DNA from 2 places in the Streptomyces drozdowiczii genome. Region 1 is predicted to be linked to the other one. Evidence: riboswitches for the same ligand, from Rfam matches in the RefSeq annotation. Region 1 holds a riboswitch; the other holds the start of a gene.
What was found. A riboswitch is a leader RNA that binds a small molecule or an ion and turns the genes downstream of it on or off. The one in region 1 is predicted to bind cobalamin.
Positions count from the first base shown of each region.

Region 2: linked by a shared signal. The riboswitch ahead of NEH16_RS24860 (cobalamin biosynthesis protein) and the one ahead of metE (5-methyltetrahydropteroyltriglutamate--homocysteine S-methyltransferase) in region 1 are both predicted to bind cobalamin.

Region 1 covers NZ_CP098740.1:612,178-619,171, reverse strand. Annotated here, with positions in the region: gene NEH16_RS02825 (hypothetical protein) at 1-54, shown strand, start outside; gene metE (5-methyltetrahydropteroyltriglutamate--homocysteine S-methyltransferase) at 79-2,397, opposite strand; cobalamin riboswitch at 2,579-2,770, opposite strand; gene NEH16_RS02815 (TetR-like C-terminal domain-containing protein) at 2,782-3,201, opposite strand; partial or broken gene NEH16_RS02810 (TetR/AcrR family transcriptional regulator) at 3,159-3,407, opposite strand; gene NEH16_RS02805 (NAD(P)-dependent oxidoreductase) at 3,606-4,307, shown strand; gene panD (aspartate 1-decarboxylase) at 4,438-4,863, shown strand; gene NEH16_RS02795 (GNAT family N-acetyltransferase) at 4,894-5,247, shown strand; gene NEH16_RS02790 (aspartate/glutamate racemase family protein) at 5,269-5,907, shown strand; gene NEH16_RS02785 (hypothetical protein) at 6,290-6,724, opposite strand; gene NEH16_RS02780 (MarR family winged helix-turn-helix transcriptional regulator) at 6,721-6,994, opposite strand, start outside.
Region 2 covers NZ_CP098740.1:5,469,646-5,476,639, reverse strand. Annotated here, with positions in the region: partial or broken gene NEH16_RS24880 (alpha/beta hydrolase) at 1-168, opposite strand, end outside; gene NEH16_RS24875 (class II aldolase/adducin family protein) at 229-888, opposite strand; gene NEH16_RS24870 (inorganic phosphate transporter) at 1,021-2,286, shown strand; gene NEH16_RS24865 (hypothetical protein) at 2,319-2,552, shown strand; cobalamin riboswitch at 2,700-2,827, shown strand; gene NEH16_RS24860 (cobalamin biosynthesis protein) at 2,951-3,934, shown strand; gene NEH16_RS24855 (cobyric acid synthase) at 3,931-5,484, shown strand; gene NEH16_RS24850 (putative cobaltochelatase) at 5,481-6,994, shown strand, end outside.

The DNA of each region.
Region 1 (6,994 bases):
GACCTGTACGCGTTCGACCCGGGCCCGGCCGGCCGGGGGCCGGGACGCGGGTGACGTCCCGGCCCCCGGCAACCCCGTTCAGGAGGCGGGCAGTTCCGCCCGGACGGTACGGGCGGCGGCGACCAGGTTCTCCAGCGAGGCGCGGGTCTCGGGCCAGCCGCGGGTCTTGAGGCCGCAGTCGGGATTCACCCAGAGCCGTTCGGCGGGGATCGCCTTCAACCCCGTACGCAGCAGCTCGGCGGCCTCCTCGGCGCTCGGGACGCGGGGCGAGTGGATGTCGTAGACGCCCGGTCCCGCCTCGCGCGGGTAGCCGTGGGCGGCCAGCTCGCGGGCCACCTGCATGTGGGAGCGGGCCGCCTCCAGGCTGATGACGTCGGCGTCCAGGTCGTCGATGGCCTGGACGATGTCACCGAACTCCGCGTAGCACATGTGCGTGTGGATCTGGGTCTCCGGCCGTACCCCGCTGGTGGTGAGCCGGAACGCCTCCGTGGCCCAGGCCAGGTAGTCCGCCCGGTCGGCGGCCCGCAGCGGCAGCGTCTCGCGCAGCGCGGGCTCGTCCACCTGGATCACCGAAGTCCCGCTCGCCTCCAGGTCGTCGACCTCGTCGCGCAGGGCGAGGGCGACCTGCCGGGCGGTCTCCCCGAGCGGCAGATCGTCGCGGACGAACGACCAGGCGAGCATGGTGACCGGGCCCGTGAGCATGCCCTTGACCGGGCGGTCGCTCAGCGACTGGGCGTACGAGGTCCAGCGCACCGTCATCGGCTCGGGGCGCGAGATGTCCCCGGCGAGGACCGGCGGACGCACGTACCGGGTGCCGTACGACTGGACCCAGCCGTGCTGGGTGGCGAGGTAGCCGGTCAGCTGCTCGGCGAAGTACTGCACCATGTCGTTGCGTTCGGGCTCGCCGTGCACCAGGACGTCGATGCCCGTCTTCTCCTGGAAGGAGATGACCTCCCGGATCTCCGTCCGGATGCGCTCCTCGTAACCCGCCGGGTCGATGCGTCCGGCCCGCAGGTCGGCACGGGCCGTCCGCAGCTCTCCGGTCTGCGGGAACGACCCGATGGTCGTCGTCGGGAGCAACGGCAGTCCCAGCTGCGCCCGTTGGGCCGCCGAGCGTTCGGCGTACGGCTGCGAACGGCGGCTGTCCGCGTCCGTCACGGCCTCGGCCCGGGCGCGCACGGCCGGGTCCCGGGTGAGGGGGGAGCCGGCCCGGGAGGCCAAGGCGGCCTTATTGGCGGAGAGTTCGGCGGCGATGAGGTCGGTGCCCTGGGCGAGCGCCTTCGCCAGGGTGACGATCTCCGCGGTCTTCTGCCGGGCGAAGGCCAGCCAACGGACGATCTGCGGGTCGATCTCCTTCTCGGCGGCGGCGTCCAGCGGTACGTGCAGCAGAGAGCAGGAGGCGGCCACGTCGACGCGGTCGGCCAGCCCCAGGAGGGTGCCGAGGGTGGACAGCGACTTCTGGAGGTCGTTGATCCAGATGTTGCGGCCGTTGACGACACCGGCGACCAGGCGCTTGCCGGGGAGCCCGCCGACGGCCGCCAGGGCGTCCAGGTTGGCGGCTGCGGCCTCGGTGAAGTCCAGCGCCAGGCCCTCGACGGGCGCCTTGGCCAGGACCGGAAGCGCCTCGCCCAGCCGGTCGAAGTAGGAGGCGACGAGCAGCTTCGGCCGGTCGGTGAGCGCGCCGAGGTCACGGTAGGCGCGTTCGGCCGCGTCGAGTTCGGCCGGGGTGCGGTCCTGGACGAGGGCCGGCTCGTCCAGCTGCACCCACTCGGCACCCGCCGCACGCAGATCCGCCAGGACCTCCGCGTACACCGGCAGCAGCCGGTCCAGCAGGGTCAGCGGCTCGAAGTCGGCGGGCACGCCGGGGGCCGGCTTGGCCAGCAGGAGGTAGGTCACGGGCCCGACCAGCACGGGCCGCGCGGTGAGGCCCTGGGCCAGGGCCTCCTTGAGCTGCGCTACCTGCTGGCTGGAGTCCGCGGTGAAGACGGTGCCGGGGCCCAGCTCGGGGACCAGGTAGTGGTAGTTCGTATCGAACCACTTGGTCATCTCCAGCGGCGCCACGTCCTGGGTGCCGCGCGCCATGGCGAAGTAGCCGTCCAGCGCGTCGGCCGCGACGGCCTCGCGGTGGCGTTCGGGGATGGCGCCGACCATGACGGTGGTGTCCAGGACGTGGTCGTACAGCGAGAAGTCACCGGTGGGGACTTCCTGGATGCCGGCGTCGGCGAGCTGCTGCCGGTTGTCGCGGCGGAGCCGTGCGGCGGTCTGCCGGAGGGCGTCCGCGGTGACGCGGCCCTTCCAGTAGCCCTCGACGGCCTTCTTGAGCTCCCGGTCGGGGCCCTGGCGGGGGTAGCCGTACACGGTGGCGCGTGCTGCCGCGGCTGCGGACTCGGTTGTCACGGAGATCTCCTTCGCGAGATGAATCCCTGAGATCCCGGGGACGGGACGAGAGCGCGAAGGTGACGACGACCCGACGGACACTGTTCTCGCGCGGCCCGGCGCGGCAGCTCCGTCTGGTGTGTACGCCGACCCGCCCTCGAGGTCACCGGAATATCCGCGTACGGAATGGTCCGCGCGCGGGCAGTTGGCAGGTCTTCGGACTCGCGGGCACACCCTCCGTACGGAGGACACCTACTGGCCGTCGCTTCCCAGACCCGTCCGGGCCCAGTGCGTATGACGGCGGTCGTTCCCGCTCACCGCTGCGGGGCAGTCCCGGATTCCCACCGGGTTCCCTCTTGCGACACCCCGCCTGGCGGACGGGGCGAACCAGCTGCTGCGGACACCTTACGCGGTGATGTCGAACGAGCGGATCAGCTGGGCCAGTTCTTCGCGGAAGAGCTTCTCCGGGCTGAGGGCCTGCCGCTGCATGTGACCGTAGACCTCCAGGGACACCAGGCCGTGCAGGTGGCTCCAGACCCGCAGGGCGAGAGCCACGGCAGCCGGGGGCAGGCCGGGGAAGGCGGGGCGGACCTTGTCCAGCAGGCCGGGGTCGAAGTCGGACCACTCGAAGTCGCTGTCCCGGTAACGGTGTTGGGCGTGCGGCCAGGCGGCGGCGGCGAGCGCCGTGATGCCGGTGCAGACCCTGCGGGCGGCATCCGGGGCGGCGCCGCCCTCGGGGGCCGGTAGCCGGGCACCGGGTCGCCGTAGATGAGCCGGAAGCCCTCCGGGTTGGCCAGCGCCCAGCTCCGGAAGGCGCGGGCCCATGCCCCGATCCGGGCGGCCGGGTCCTCGACGGGGGCAGCGGCCCAGGCGGCCTCCACGGTGTCGGCCAGCGCGGTGTAGACGTCGTTGATCAGCGTGGTGACCAGATCGTCGCGGGTGGCGAAGTACCCGTAGATGGCGTTGGCCGTCATACCCATCTCACGCGCGATGGCCCGCAGCGTGATCGCGTCCGGCCCGCCCGAGGCCATCAACGCCAGTGCGACGCTCTTGATCTCGGCCGTCGTCTCGGCCCGCAGGCGCTCACGGCGCCCCTTGGTGTTCCCCACGCTGCCCATGCCCATGGACTCTACAGAGTCACGAATCTGGGGGCCGTATCAAAACTTCACGGCGTATAGTCAACGCACGCCGTGAAGCACGGCGGTGTGAGCAGCCACCAGGGGAGAGCCATGCACATCGGAGTCATCGGGGCCACGGGCGGCATAGGAAGCCGTGTCGTCACCGAAGCCCTCGATCGGGGCCATCACGTCACGGCCTTCAGCCGGGACGCCACGCACGTCGAGGACGGCCGGAAGAACGTCGTCTGGAAGAGCGTCGACGTCCTCGACACCGACGCCGTCGCCGCCGCCCTGCCCGGCATGGACGTGCTGATCAGCGGTTTCCAGCCCGGGAACGCCGCGAAGGACATGGCGGACACCGTGACCCGCTCGATCGCCGACCCCACGGCGTACGCCACCGCCGCACGGTCACTCCTGAAGGCGTTGGAGAGCCACCCGCGGACCCGGCTCATCGTCATCGGCGGCGCCGGCAGCCTGGAGACCGAACCCGGCGTCGTCCGGGCCGATTCCGACGCGCTCCTGCACGAGACCCTGGACGCGATCGGCCTCCCCCGGGAGTACGCCGCCGCGGTACGCGGCCACCGCGACGCCCTGAACGTCCTGCGTACCTCCAACCGGCTGTGGACCTACTTCAGCCCCGCGGAGGACATCGCCCCGGGCGAGCGCACGGGCCGCTTCAGGATCGGCGGCGACCAGCCCGTGACCGACGCCGACGGACGCAGCCGGATCTCCATGGAGGACGCCGCCATCGCCCTCGTGGACGAGGCGGAACTCCCACGCTTCGTCCAGCGCCGCTTCACGATCGGCTACTGAGGGGGCGGGCCCGCACGGGTCCCGAATCACTTGAGGAGGGCTGCCCGGAGCCGACGTCTCGCTGTAGTCTGGGCAGCCAGCCCTTGACCTGTAAGAACGCAGGCAGGGAGCCGTCCTCCAGGAGTCCCGCATGCTGCGCACCATGTTCAAGTCCAAGATCCACCGTGCCACCGTGACCCAGGCCGACCTGCACTACGTGGGGTCCGTCACCGTCGACGCCGAGCTCATGGAGGCGGCGGATCTGCTGCCCGGTGAGCTGGTGCACATCGTGGACATCGACAACGGGGCCCGGCTGGAGACGTACGTCATCGAGGGCGAGCGCGGTTCCGGGGTGATCGGGATCAACGGCGCTGCCGCGCATCTGGTGCACCCGGGTGATCTGGTCATCCTCATCAGCTACGCCCAGGTCGAGGATGCCGAGGCGCGCGCCCTCGTCCCGCGTATCGTGCACGTCGACGCGGACAACCGCATCGTCGCACTCTGTGCCGACGCCTCCGCGCCCGTGCCGGGCAGTGACACCGAGCGCAGCCCGCACGCGGTGCCCGCGGCGCGCTGAGGCGGCTCGTCGAACGAGGGGCACACCGCCATGGCAGAGCAGACCGGGCCCGAGATCCATGACGACCGGGCGGCCGGCAAGCTGTCCGCGTACGAGGACGGCGAGGCCGTCGGCGTCATCGCGTACTTCGTGCTGGACGGGGAGCCCGCCGGGCTCGTCGCCGTCCACACGGTCGTCGGCTCCGGGCACGAGGGCAAGGGCATCGGCTCCGCCCTGGTCAGGGAGTTCTACGCCATGGCGGGGCGCGAGGGCGTGCCCGTCGTGCCGCTGTGCCCGTACGCCGCCAAGTGGGCCTCGCGCCATCCCGACGAGGCCCCCGAGGCGCCCGAGGGGCTGGTGGAGCGCGCGAAGACGCAGCTCGCCTCGCACCCCGAGCTGTACTGAACCGGAAGGAGCGGGCCGGCCATGACGCTCGCGCTGCTGCACACCTCACCCGTCCACGTCCCGGTCTTCGACGCCCTGCGCGACGCCGACCACCCGGGAACCGCCCTGCGCCACGTCGTACGGGAGGAGCTGCTGACCACGGCGGCGGCGCTGGGTCCCGAAGCGGTGGCCGACGAGGTGGAGGCGGTGGTCGCGGACCTGGTGGCCGAAGGGGCGGACGCCGTGCTCTGCACCTGCTCGACCATCGGGGCCGTGGCCGAGGCGGCGGGGGTCGCGGTCGGTGTCCCGGTCCTGCGCGTCGACCGGCCCATGGCCGCGGCGGCCGTCCGGGCGGGCCGGGTCACCGTCCTCGCCGCCCTCGCCTCCACCCTTGAGCCGACCCGCGCCCTGCTCACCGAGGAGGCGGCGGGAGCCGGGCTGCCGGGGGCGGACGTGCGAACCGTGCTGGTGGACGGAGCCTGGGAGCGCTTCACGGCGGGCGACAACGACGGCTTCCTCGACCTGGTCGCGGCCTCGGCCGACGCCGTGCGCGACGCGGACGTCATCGTGCTCGCCCAGGGCTCCATGGCCGGCGCGGCCGGACGTACGACCACCGGAATCCCGGTCCTGTCCAGCCCCCGCCCGGGGCTGGCCGCCGCCGTGGCGGCCGCGGGGCGGTGACCCGGCGGGGCCGTCCGCGTCGTCCTTACGCAGCAGTGTTCCGCGTTTGCACGTATGGGCTCGGCGGGCGCGGGCAGCCGCTCCGGGAGACGGTGGAAGAGGTCCACCCCCGATCGTTCGGAGGCCCGAGATGACTCATCCGTTCCCCGACCCCGTCCCTCCGGCGCCGACCCCGGGTCCGCTGCCGGAGCCGACGCCGCCCGCGCCGACCCCGCCCGCGCCCACCCCTCCGGCGCCGACGCCCACTCCGCCGGGGCCCGCGCCCGACCCGATCCCGCAGCCGCCTACGCCCAACCCCGACCCGGTGCCGCCGCCCGAGCCGGAGCCGTCACCGGTCTGACCCGGGCGCCTTCCGGGGACCGGCCGCCCGGGCCCCAAGCCCTCAGCCGGCGGCCAGCATCGCGTCGGCCCGGGCGGTGACCTCGGTCAGGACCCGGCCCGCCGCGGCCAGGTCCTCGGCCGGCAGGTCCCCGTACAGCCCGGCCGCGAGGCCGGCGACGCCCGCCTTGTACGACTGGATCAGCGCGTCGCCCGCAGGGGTGAGCGCGAGCAGCCCCCCGGGCCGCTCCTCCAGCAGGGCGGCGGAGGCCAGCTCGGCGACGGTGGCCTCCGCCGCCGGGACGCCGAGCTTCACGGCGCCGGTCAGCCGCTCGATCAGTGCGCGGCGCGCGACGGTGCCGCCCGCGGCCTCGACGGCGTTGAGCGCCAGGGCGTGGAAGAAGGTGGTGCCGGGCGGCAGGAGCCGTTCGGCGAGCGCGCGGGTGGCGTAGTGGGCCATGCCGATGACCTGGCCGTTGACAGTGGATGCGGTGCTCATGATGACTCCTCGCGGGAAGCGGTGACTGGGGGAACCGGCACGTCGAGCAGGGCCGTCAGTGCCTCGGTGAACGCCTCGGTGTCCTTGCCGCCGAGACCGCCGAGGGGCGCGAGCAGCCCGTCGACGAGCTCCCGCACCACCTCGACCGCGCGCTCCGTCGTGGCGCGGCCCTCCTCGGTCAGCGCGAGCCGGACGGCCCTGCTGTCCGAGGGGTCGGTGGTCCGTTCGACCAGGCCCGCCGCCTCCAGGGCGCGGGCCAGCTTCGAGACG
Region 2 (6,994 bases), 4.9 Mb from region 1:
CTGCCCGGCGGCCGTCGCGTGGACGGTGAGTTCGCGGTCGGCGGGGAGCGGTCGTCCGGGCGGCGTCTTGAGGGCGACGTCGCCGGCGAACCGGCCGGCCGCGACCGCTGCCGCGCCGGCGCCGATGAGTGTGGTGACGGCCGCTGCCGTCGCGGTAACCGGGCGCACACGAACAGTCTCGCGGTCCGGGCGCCGCGATGCCAGTGGGCGGGGCCGTACGGTGCCGCCTCAGCCGTGCTGCCCGTAGCCCTTCAGCGCCTCCCGGACCTCGCCGAGCTGGGTCTCCGAGAGCAGGGCCGGGGTGCGGCCGGGCACGGCGCTCGCGGTGAGCCAGACGTGGCAGAGCCATTCGAGCTGGGCGGTGCGGTCGTATGCCTGGTCGAGGGTGGTGCCGTAGGTGACGGTGCCGTGGTTGGCGAGCAGGCAGCCGGTGCGGTCGCGGAGGGCGGCGAGCATGTTCGCGGCGAGTTCGGGCGTGCCGTACCGGGCGTAGGGGGCGACGCGGACCGTGCCGCCGAGCATCGCGGCGGCGTAGTGGACCGGGGGGACCTCGGCGACGAGGGTGGAGACGGCGGTGGCGTGGACCGCGTGGGTGTGCACGACAGCCCTCGCGTCGGTGTTCCGGTAGACGGCGAGGTGGAGGGGAAGTTCGCTGGTGGGGGCCAGTGTTCCGAAGGTCTGGTTGCCTTCCGCATCGACGCCGGTCAGGTCCTCGGGGCGCAGCCGGTCGTACGGCACTCCGCTGGGTGTGACCAGCACCGTGTCGCCGACCCGCAGCGAGACGTTTCCGGAGGTTCCGACGACCAGTCCCTCGGCCGCGGTGCGGCGTGCCGTGGCGACGACCGCCTCCCATCCACGGGCGATCGCGTCGTGCCGTCCGTCACTCATCCCAAGATCCTTTCCGGGCCCCGCCCGGCCGCCGCCCAGGGGGTCACCGCAGCGCCCTGCTCAGTTCATCTTCCGTTCACTCAAGTTGCCTACGTTCCACCTGCCAATGACGTCGAACGATTGCCTGGGTAAATGGAACACATCACGCTGCTGCTCGCGATAGTGATCGTGACAGCTCTAGTGTTCGATTTCACGAACGGTTTCCACGACACCGCCAACGCGATGGCCACGACCATCTCGACCGGCGCACTCAAACCCAAGACGGCGGTCGCGATGTCCGCCGTTCTCAATCTGGTCGGCGCGTTCCTGTCCGTGGAGGTCGCCAAGACGATCTCCGGCGGGATCGTCAACGAGGACGGCCTCAGAACCGAGGTCATCTTCGCGGCGCTCGTCGGCGCCATCCTGTGGAATCTTCTGACCTGGCTGGTCGGGCTTCCGTCCAGCTCCTCCCACGCACTGTTCGGCGGCCTCATCGGCGCCGCGGTGATGTCCGCCGGCTGGTCGTCGGTCAACGGCGGCACCGTCGTCACCAAGGTGCTGCTGCCCGCCGTCGCCGCCCCGATCGTGGCCGGTGTGGCCGCGCTCCTGGCCACCAGGCTCACGTACCGGATCGGCGGGAAGATCCGTAACGACGCCCAGGAGAAGGCCACCGCCAAGGGCTACCGGGCGGGGCAGATCGCCTCGGCCGGGCTCGTCTCGCTCGCGCACGGCACCAACGACGCGCAGAAGACGATGGGCATCATCACCCTGGCCCTGGTCACCGGCGGCGTCCTCTCCCCCGGCTCCAACCCGCCGGTCTGGGTCATCGTCAGCGCCGGCCTGGCCATCGCGCTCGGCACGTACCTCGGCGGCTGGCGGATCATCCGCACCATGGGCAGCGGCCTGACCGAGCTGAAGCCCCCGCAGGGCTTCGCCGCCCAGACCAGCGCGGCCACCGTCATCCTGGCCTCCTCGCACCTCGGCTTCTCCCTCTCCACCACGCAGTCCTGCTCCGGGGCCGTGATGGGCGCGGGCCTCGGCCGGTCCGGGGGCGTGGTCCGCTGGTCCACCGCCACCCGGATGTTCGTCGCCTGGGGCCTGACCCTGCCGGCCGCCGGTCTGGTCGGGGCGGGCGCCGAGTTCCTGACGAAGCAGGGCACCTGGGGCGTCGTGGTCGTCGCGGCCCTCCTGGTCGCCGGCTCGGGGGCGATCTGGGTGCTGTCGCGCCGCAAGCCCGTCGGCCACGGCGATGTCGCGCCCGGCACCGAGGACACGGCCCCGGCCGAGCCCGCGGGCGTCGTCACCCAGGCCATCGCGGCCGTGAGCCCGCCGCCCACCGTGGCGCACGACCTCGCCGCCACCATTCCGGCGCCCGCCGCATCCGTCGCCGCCGATCCGGCCCGACCCGCCACGGTCTGACAGACCCCGGTACTCCGCTAAGGACACCCCGTATGAACATCGACTGGGCAGCTCTGGGCACCGTCTTCGGCGTCTCCCTCGTCACCACCGTCGCCCTGGTGGGCCTCTTCACGCTCGGCATCGTCGGCCTCTCCAAGCAGCCGGAAACGGCCGCCGGGGGCGGTCCGGCGGGCGGATCGGTCCTGCTGGCGCGGGCCGGGGCGTACGTCTGCTTCGGGCTGTGCGCGGCGGCGGTCGCGTACGGCATCTATCTCATCGTCGCCTGACGCATCACCGCCCCATCGGGCCGGACGCACCCCGTGTGCGCCCGGCCCGATGTGCGTCCGCCCACACCGTGCCGTCGCAGGTCAACGGCGAGTTGACGGGCGTTCGCGGGGCGTGGTGGACTGCCGGAGCCATTACGGCGACAGCAGAGGAAGCCGGTGCGAATCCGGCGCGGTCCCGCCACTGTCACCGGGGAGCGGTCCCCCACCGCACGTCACGGCCCGCGCGAGCGGGCTGGAAGACCGGGGGAATCCGCCGATCCGGAAGCCAGGAGACTCCTGTCGCCGTCACGTCGAACCAGGGCGCGGACCCTGAGTGAGGACATACCGCCATGCCCGGCTGCCGTGCGCCCCTCTCCCCACAGCCCCTGTCGGCGGACTCCGGTACGGCCGGCTGAACCGTGCGTGCCGATCGCATCTTCGCGTACGGCGCCACCGCCGGCCTGATCGGCGACCTGCTGCTCGGTGACCCCCGCAGGGGCCACCCGGTCGCCGCCTTCGGGCGGGCCGCCGCGGCCGTCGAGGACCGGCTCTGGCGCGACCACCGCGGCCGGGGCGCCCTGCACACCCTGATCTGCGCCGGGGGCGCCGCCGGGTCCGCCGCGCTCGCCGCCCGCGCCCTGCGCCGCCACCCCGCCGCGTCCGTGGCCCTGACCGCCGCCGCCACCTGGTCCGTCCTCGGCGGTACGTCGCTGGGGCGCGAGGCCCGGGCCATCGGCGGCGCGCTCGCCGCCGGGGACGTCGAGTCGGCCCGGGAGCGGCTGCCGCACCTGTGCGGGCGCGACCCGCAGGCGCTGGACGGCCCCGGGATCGCGCGCGCCGTGGTGGAGTCCGTCGCCGAGAACACCTCGGACGCCGTGGTCGGCGCCCTCGTCTGGGGCGCCCTCGCCGGGGTCCCCGGGCTCGTCGGCTTCCGCGCCGCCAATACGCTCGACGCGATGGTCGGCCACAAGTCGCCCCGCTACCTGCGGTACGGCTGGGCATCGGCCCGGCTCGACGACCTCGCGGGCTGGCCCGGCGCCCGCCTCACCGCGCTGCTCGCCGTGGCCTCCGGCGGCCGGCCCCGGGAGGCCGTACGGGCCTGGCGGGCGGACGCCGCGAAGCACCCGAGCCCCAACGCGGGGCCCGTGGAGGCCGCGTTCGCCGGGGCGCTCGGCGTACGGCTCGGCGGGACCCTCGCCTACGGCGGGCGCGTCGAGCACCGGCCCGTGCTCAACGGGGAGGCCGGGCGGGCGGTGGAGACCGGCGACATCGAGCGCGCGGTGCGGCTCTCGCGCCGGGTGGGCGTGCTCGCCCTCGGCGTCGGCGTGGCCGCCCGGCTGGGCGCGGGGGCGGTCGCACGCCGGGCCCGCAGACCTCGTACACCTGGACGGAGAGCGATATGAGCGGCGGACTGCTGGTCGCCGGGACCACATCGGACGCGGGCAAGAGCGTCGTCACGGCGGGCATCTGCCGCTGGCTCGTACGCCAGGGGGTGAAGGTCGCCCCGTTCAAGGCGCAGAACATGTCGCTGAACTCCTTCGTCACCCGCGAGGGCGCCGAGATCGGCCGGGCCCAGGCCATGCAGGCCCAGGCCGCCCGCGTCGAGCCGACCGCCCTGATGAACCCGGTGCTGCTCAAGCCCGGCGGCGACCGCTCCAGCCAGGTCGTCCTGATGGGGCGGCCGGTCGGCGAGATGAGCGCCCGCGGCTACCACGGCGGGCGGCAGGAAAAGCTGCTGTCCACCGTCACGGACTGCCTGGAGCAGCTGCGGAGCACGTACGACGCGGTGATCTGCGAGGGCGCGGGCTCGCCCGCCGAGATCAACCTCCGCCGCACGGACATCGTGAACATGGGCATCGCCCGCGCCGCGCGCTTCCCGGTCGTGGTGGTCGGGGACATCGACCGGGGCGGCGTCTTCGCCTCGTTCTTCGGGACGACCGCGCTGCTCGCGCCGGAGGACCAGGAGCTGATCGCGGGGTACCTGGTCAACAAGTTCCGGGGTGACGTCTCGCTCCTTGAGCCGGGGCTCGACATGCTGCGGGAGCTGACGGGCCGTCCCACCTACGGGGTGCTGCCCTTCGCGCACGGGCTCGGCATCGACGAGGAGGACGGCCTCAGGGTGTCGCTGCGCGGCACCGTACGGGAGTCGACGGTCGCCCCGCCGCACGGCGAGGACGTCCTGCGCGTCGCCGTGTGCGCGATCCCGCTGATGTCGAACTTCACCGATGTGGACGCGCTGGCCGCCGAACCGGGCGTCGTCGTGCGGTTCGTGGACCGGCCCGAGGAGCTGGCCGACGCGGACCTCGTCATCGTGCCGGGCACCCGGGGCACCGTGAAGGCGCTCGCCTGGCTGCGCGAACGCGGGCTCGCCGGCGCCCTGCGGCGGCGCGCCGCCGAGGGCCGGCCGGTGCTCGGGATCTGCGGCGGCTACCAGATCCTCGGCGAGCACATCGAGGACGAGGTCGAGTCGCGCGCCGGGCAGGTCGACGCGCTCGGCCTGCTGCCCGTGCGGGTCCGCTTCGACCGCGAGAAGACGCTCGCCCGGCCGACCGGCGAGGCGCTCGGCGAGCCCGTCGAGGGGTACGAGATCCATCACGGCGTCGCCGATGTGCACGGCGGCGAGCCGTTCCTGACGGACGGCCGGGGCACCCCGCTGGACGGCTGCCGGTCGGGTGCCGTCTGGGGCACGCACTGGCACGGCTCGCTGGAGAGCGACGCCTTCCGCCGCCGGTTCCTGGCCGAGACCGCCCGGCTCACCGGCCGCCGCTTCGTGCCCGCGCCCGACACCTGCTTCGCCGCTCTGCGCGAGGAACAGCTCGACCGCCTCGGTGACCTGATCGAGGAACACGCGGACACCGACGCGCTGTGGCGGCTCATCGAGTCGGGCGCGCCGTCCGGTCTGCCGTTCATCCCGCCGGGAGCGCCCGCCATGCCCGTCAAGGAGGCCCTGTGAGTACGCCCTACCCCTTCACCGCCATCGTCGGCCAGGACGACCTGCGGCTCGGGCTGCTGCTCAACGCGGTCAGCCCGGCCGTGGGCGGGGTCCTGGTCCGTGGCGAGAAGGGCACCGCCAAGTCGACCGCCGTACGCGCGCTGGCCGCGCTGATGCCGGAGGTCGCCGTCGTGCCGGGGTGCCGGTTCTCGTGCGACCCCGCCTCGCCCGACCCGGCGTGTCCGGACGGCCCGCACGAGGACGCGGCCGGCGTGTCGCGGGCGGCGCGGACCGTGGAGCTTCCGGTCGGCGCCTCCGAGGACCGGCTCGTCGGGGCGCTCGACATCGAACGGGCCCTGGCGGAGGGCGTGAAGGCGTTCGAACCGGGGCTGCTCGCGGACGCGCACCGCGGCATCCTGTACGTGGACGAGGTCAACCTGCTCCACGACCATCTGGTGGACCTGCTGCTGGACGCGGCGGCCATGGGTGCCTCGTACGTGGAGCGCGAGGGCGTCTCCGTACGGCACGCGGCGCGGTTCCTGCTCGTGGGGACGATGAACCCGGAAGAGGGCGAGCTGCGGCCCCAGTTGCTCGACCGCTTCGGGCTGACCGTCGAGGTCGCGGCCTCCCGGGAGACGGACCAGCGGGTGGAGGTGGTGCGGCGGCGGCTCGCTTACGAGGACGACCCGGCGGCGTTCGCGGCGCGCTGGGCCGACGAGGAAGCGGAGTTGCGGGACCGGATCACGACCGCGCGTGCGCTGCTGCCCGAAGTGGTGCTCGGTGACCAGGCGTTGCGGCAGATCGCGGCGACCTGCGCGGCCTTCGAGGTCGACGGGATGCGCGCGGACATCGTCATGGCCAGGACGGCGACCGCGCTGGCCGCGTGGGCGGGGCGCACCGACGTATGCGCCGAGGACGTCCGGCAGGCGGCGCTGCTCGCGCTCCCCCACCGGAGGCGGCGCAACCCCTTCGACGCGCCGGGGCTCGACGAGGACAAGCTGGACGACACGCTGGAGCGGAACGGCGGCGGGGACGACGAGCCGGAGCCGGACGGGCCCGGTGACGGCGGTGGCGGCGGAGGTGGCGGCGGGCTGCCGCCGCAGGGGGACGCGCCCGACACGCCGTCCTCGCCCGCCGACGGGGCGGACGACACGCCCGATCCGGGGGCGCCCGTGCCCGGGCAGGGCGGTGAGCAGCGGCCCGTACGGGCCGGGGAGCCGTTCCGTACGAAGATGCTCAGCGTTCCCGGGCTCGGCGAGGGCGCGGCGGGGCGGCGGTCCCGGGCGCGCACCGAGCACGGGCGGACGACCGGGGCGCGGCGGCCCGAGGGCGCGCTGACCAAGCTGCATCTGGCCGCGACGGTCCTGGCCGCCGCCCCGCACCAGCGGGCGCGGGGCCGGTCCGGGCGGGGGCTCGTGGTGCGGCGGGACGATCTGCGGCAGGCGACGCGGGAGGGGCGCGAGGGCAATCTCGTGCTGTTCGTCGTGGACGCCTCCGGGTCGATGGCCGCCCGGCAGCGCATGGGCGCCGT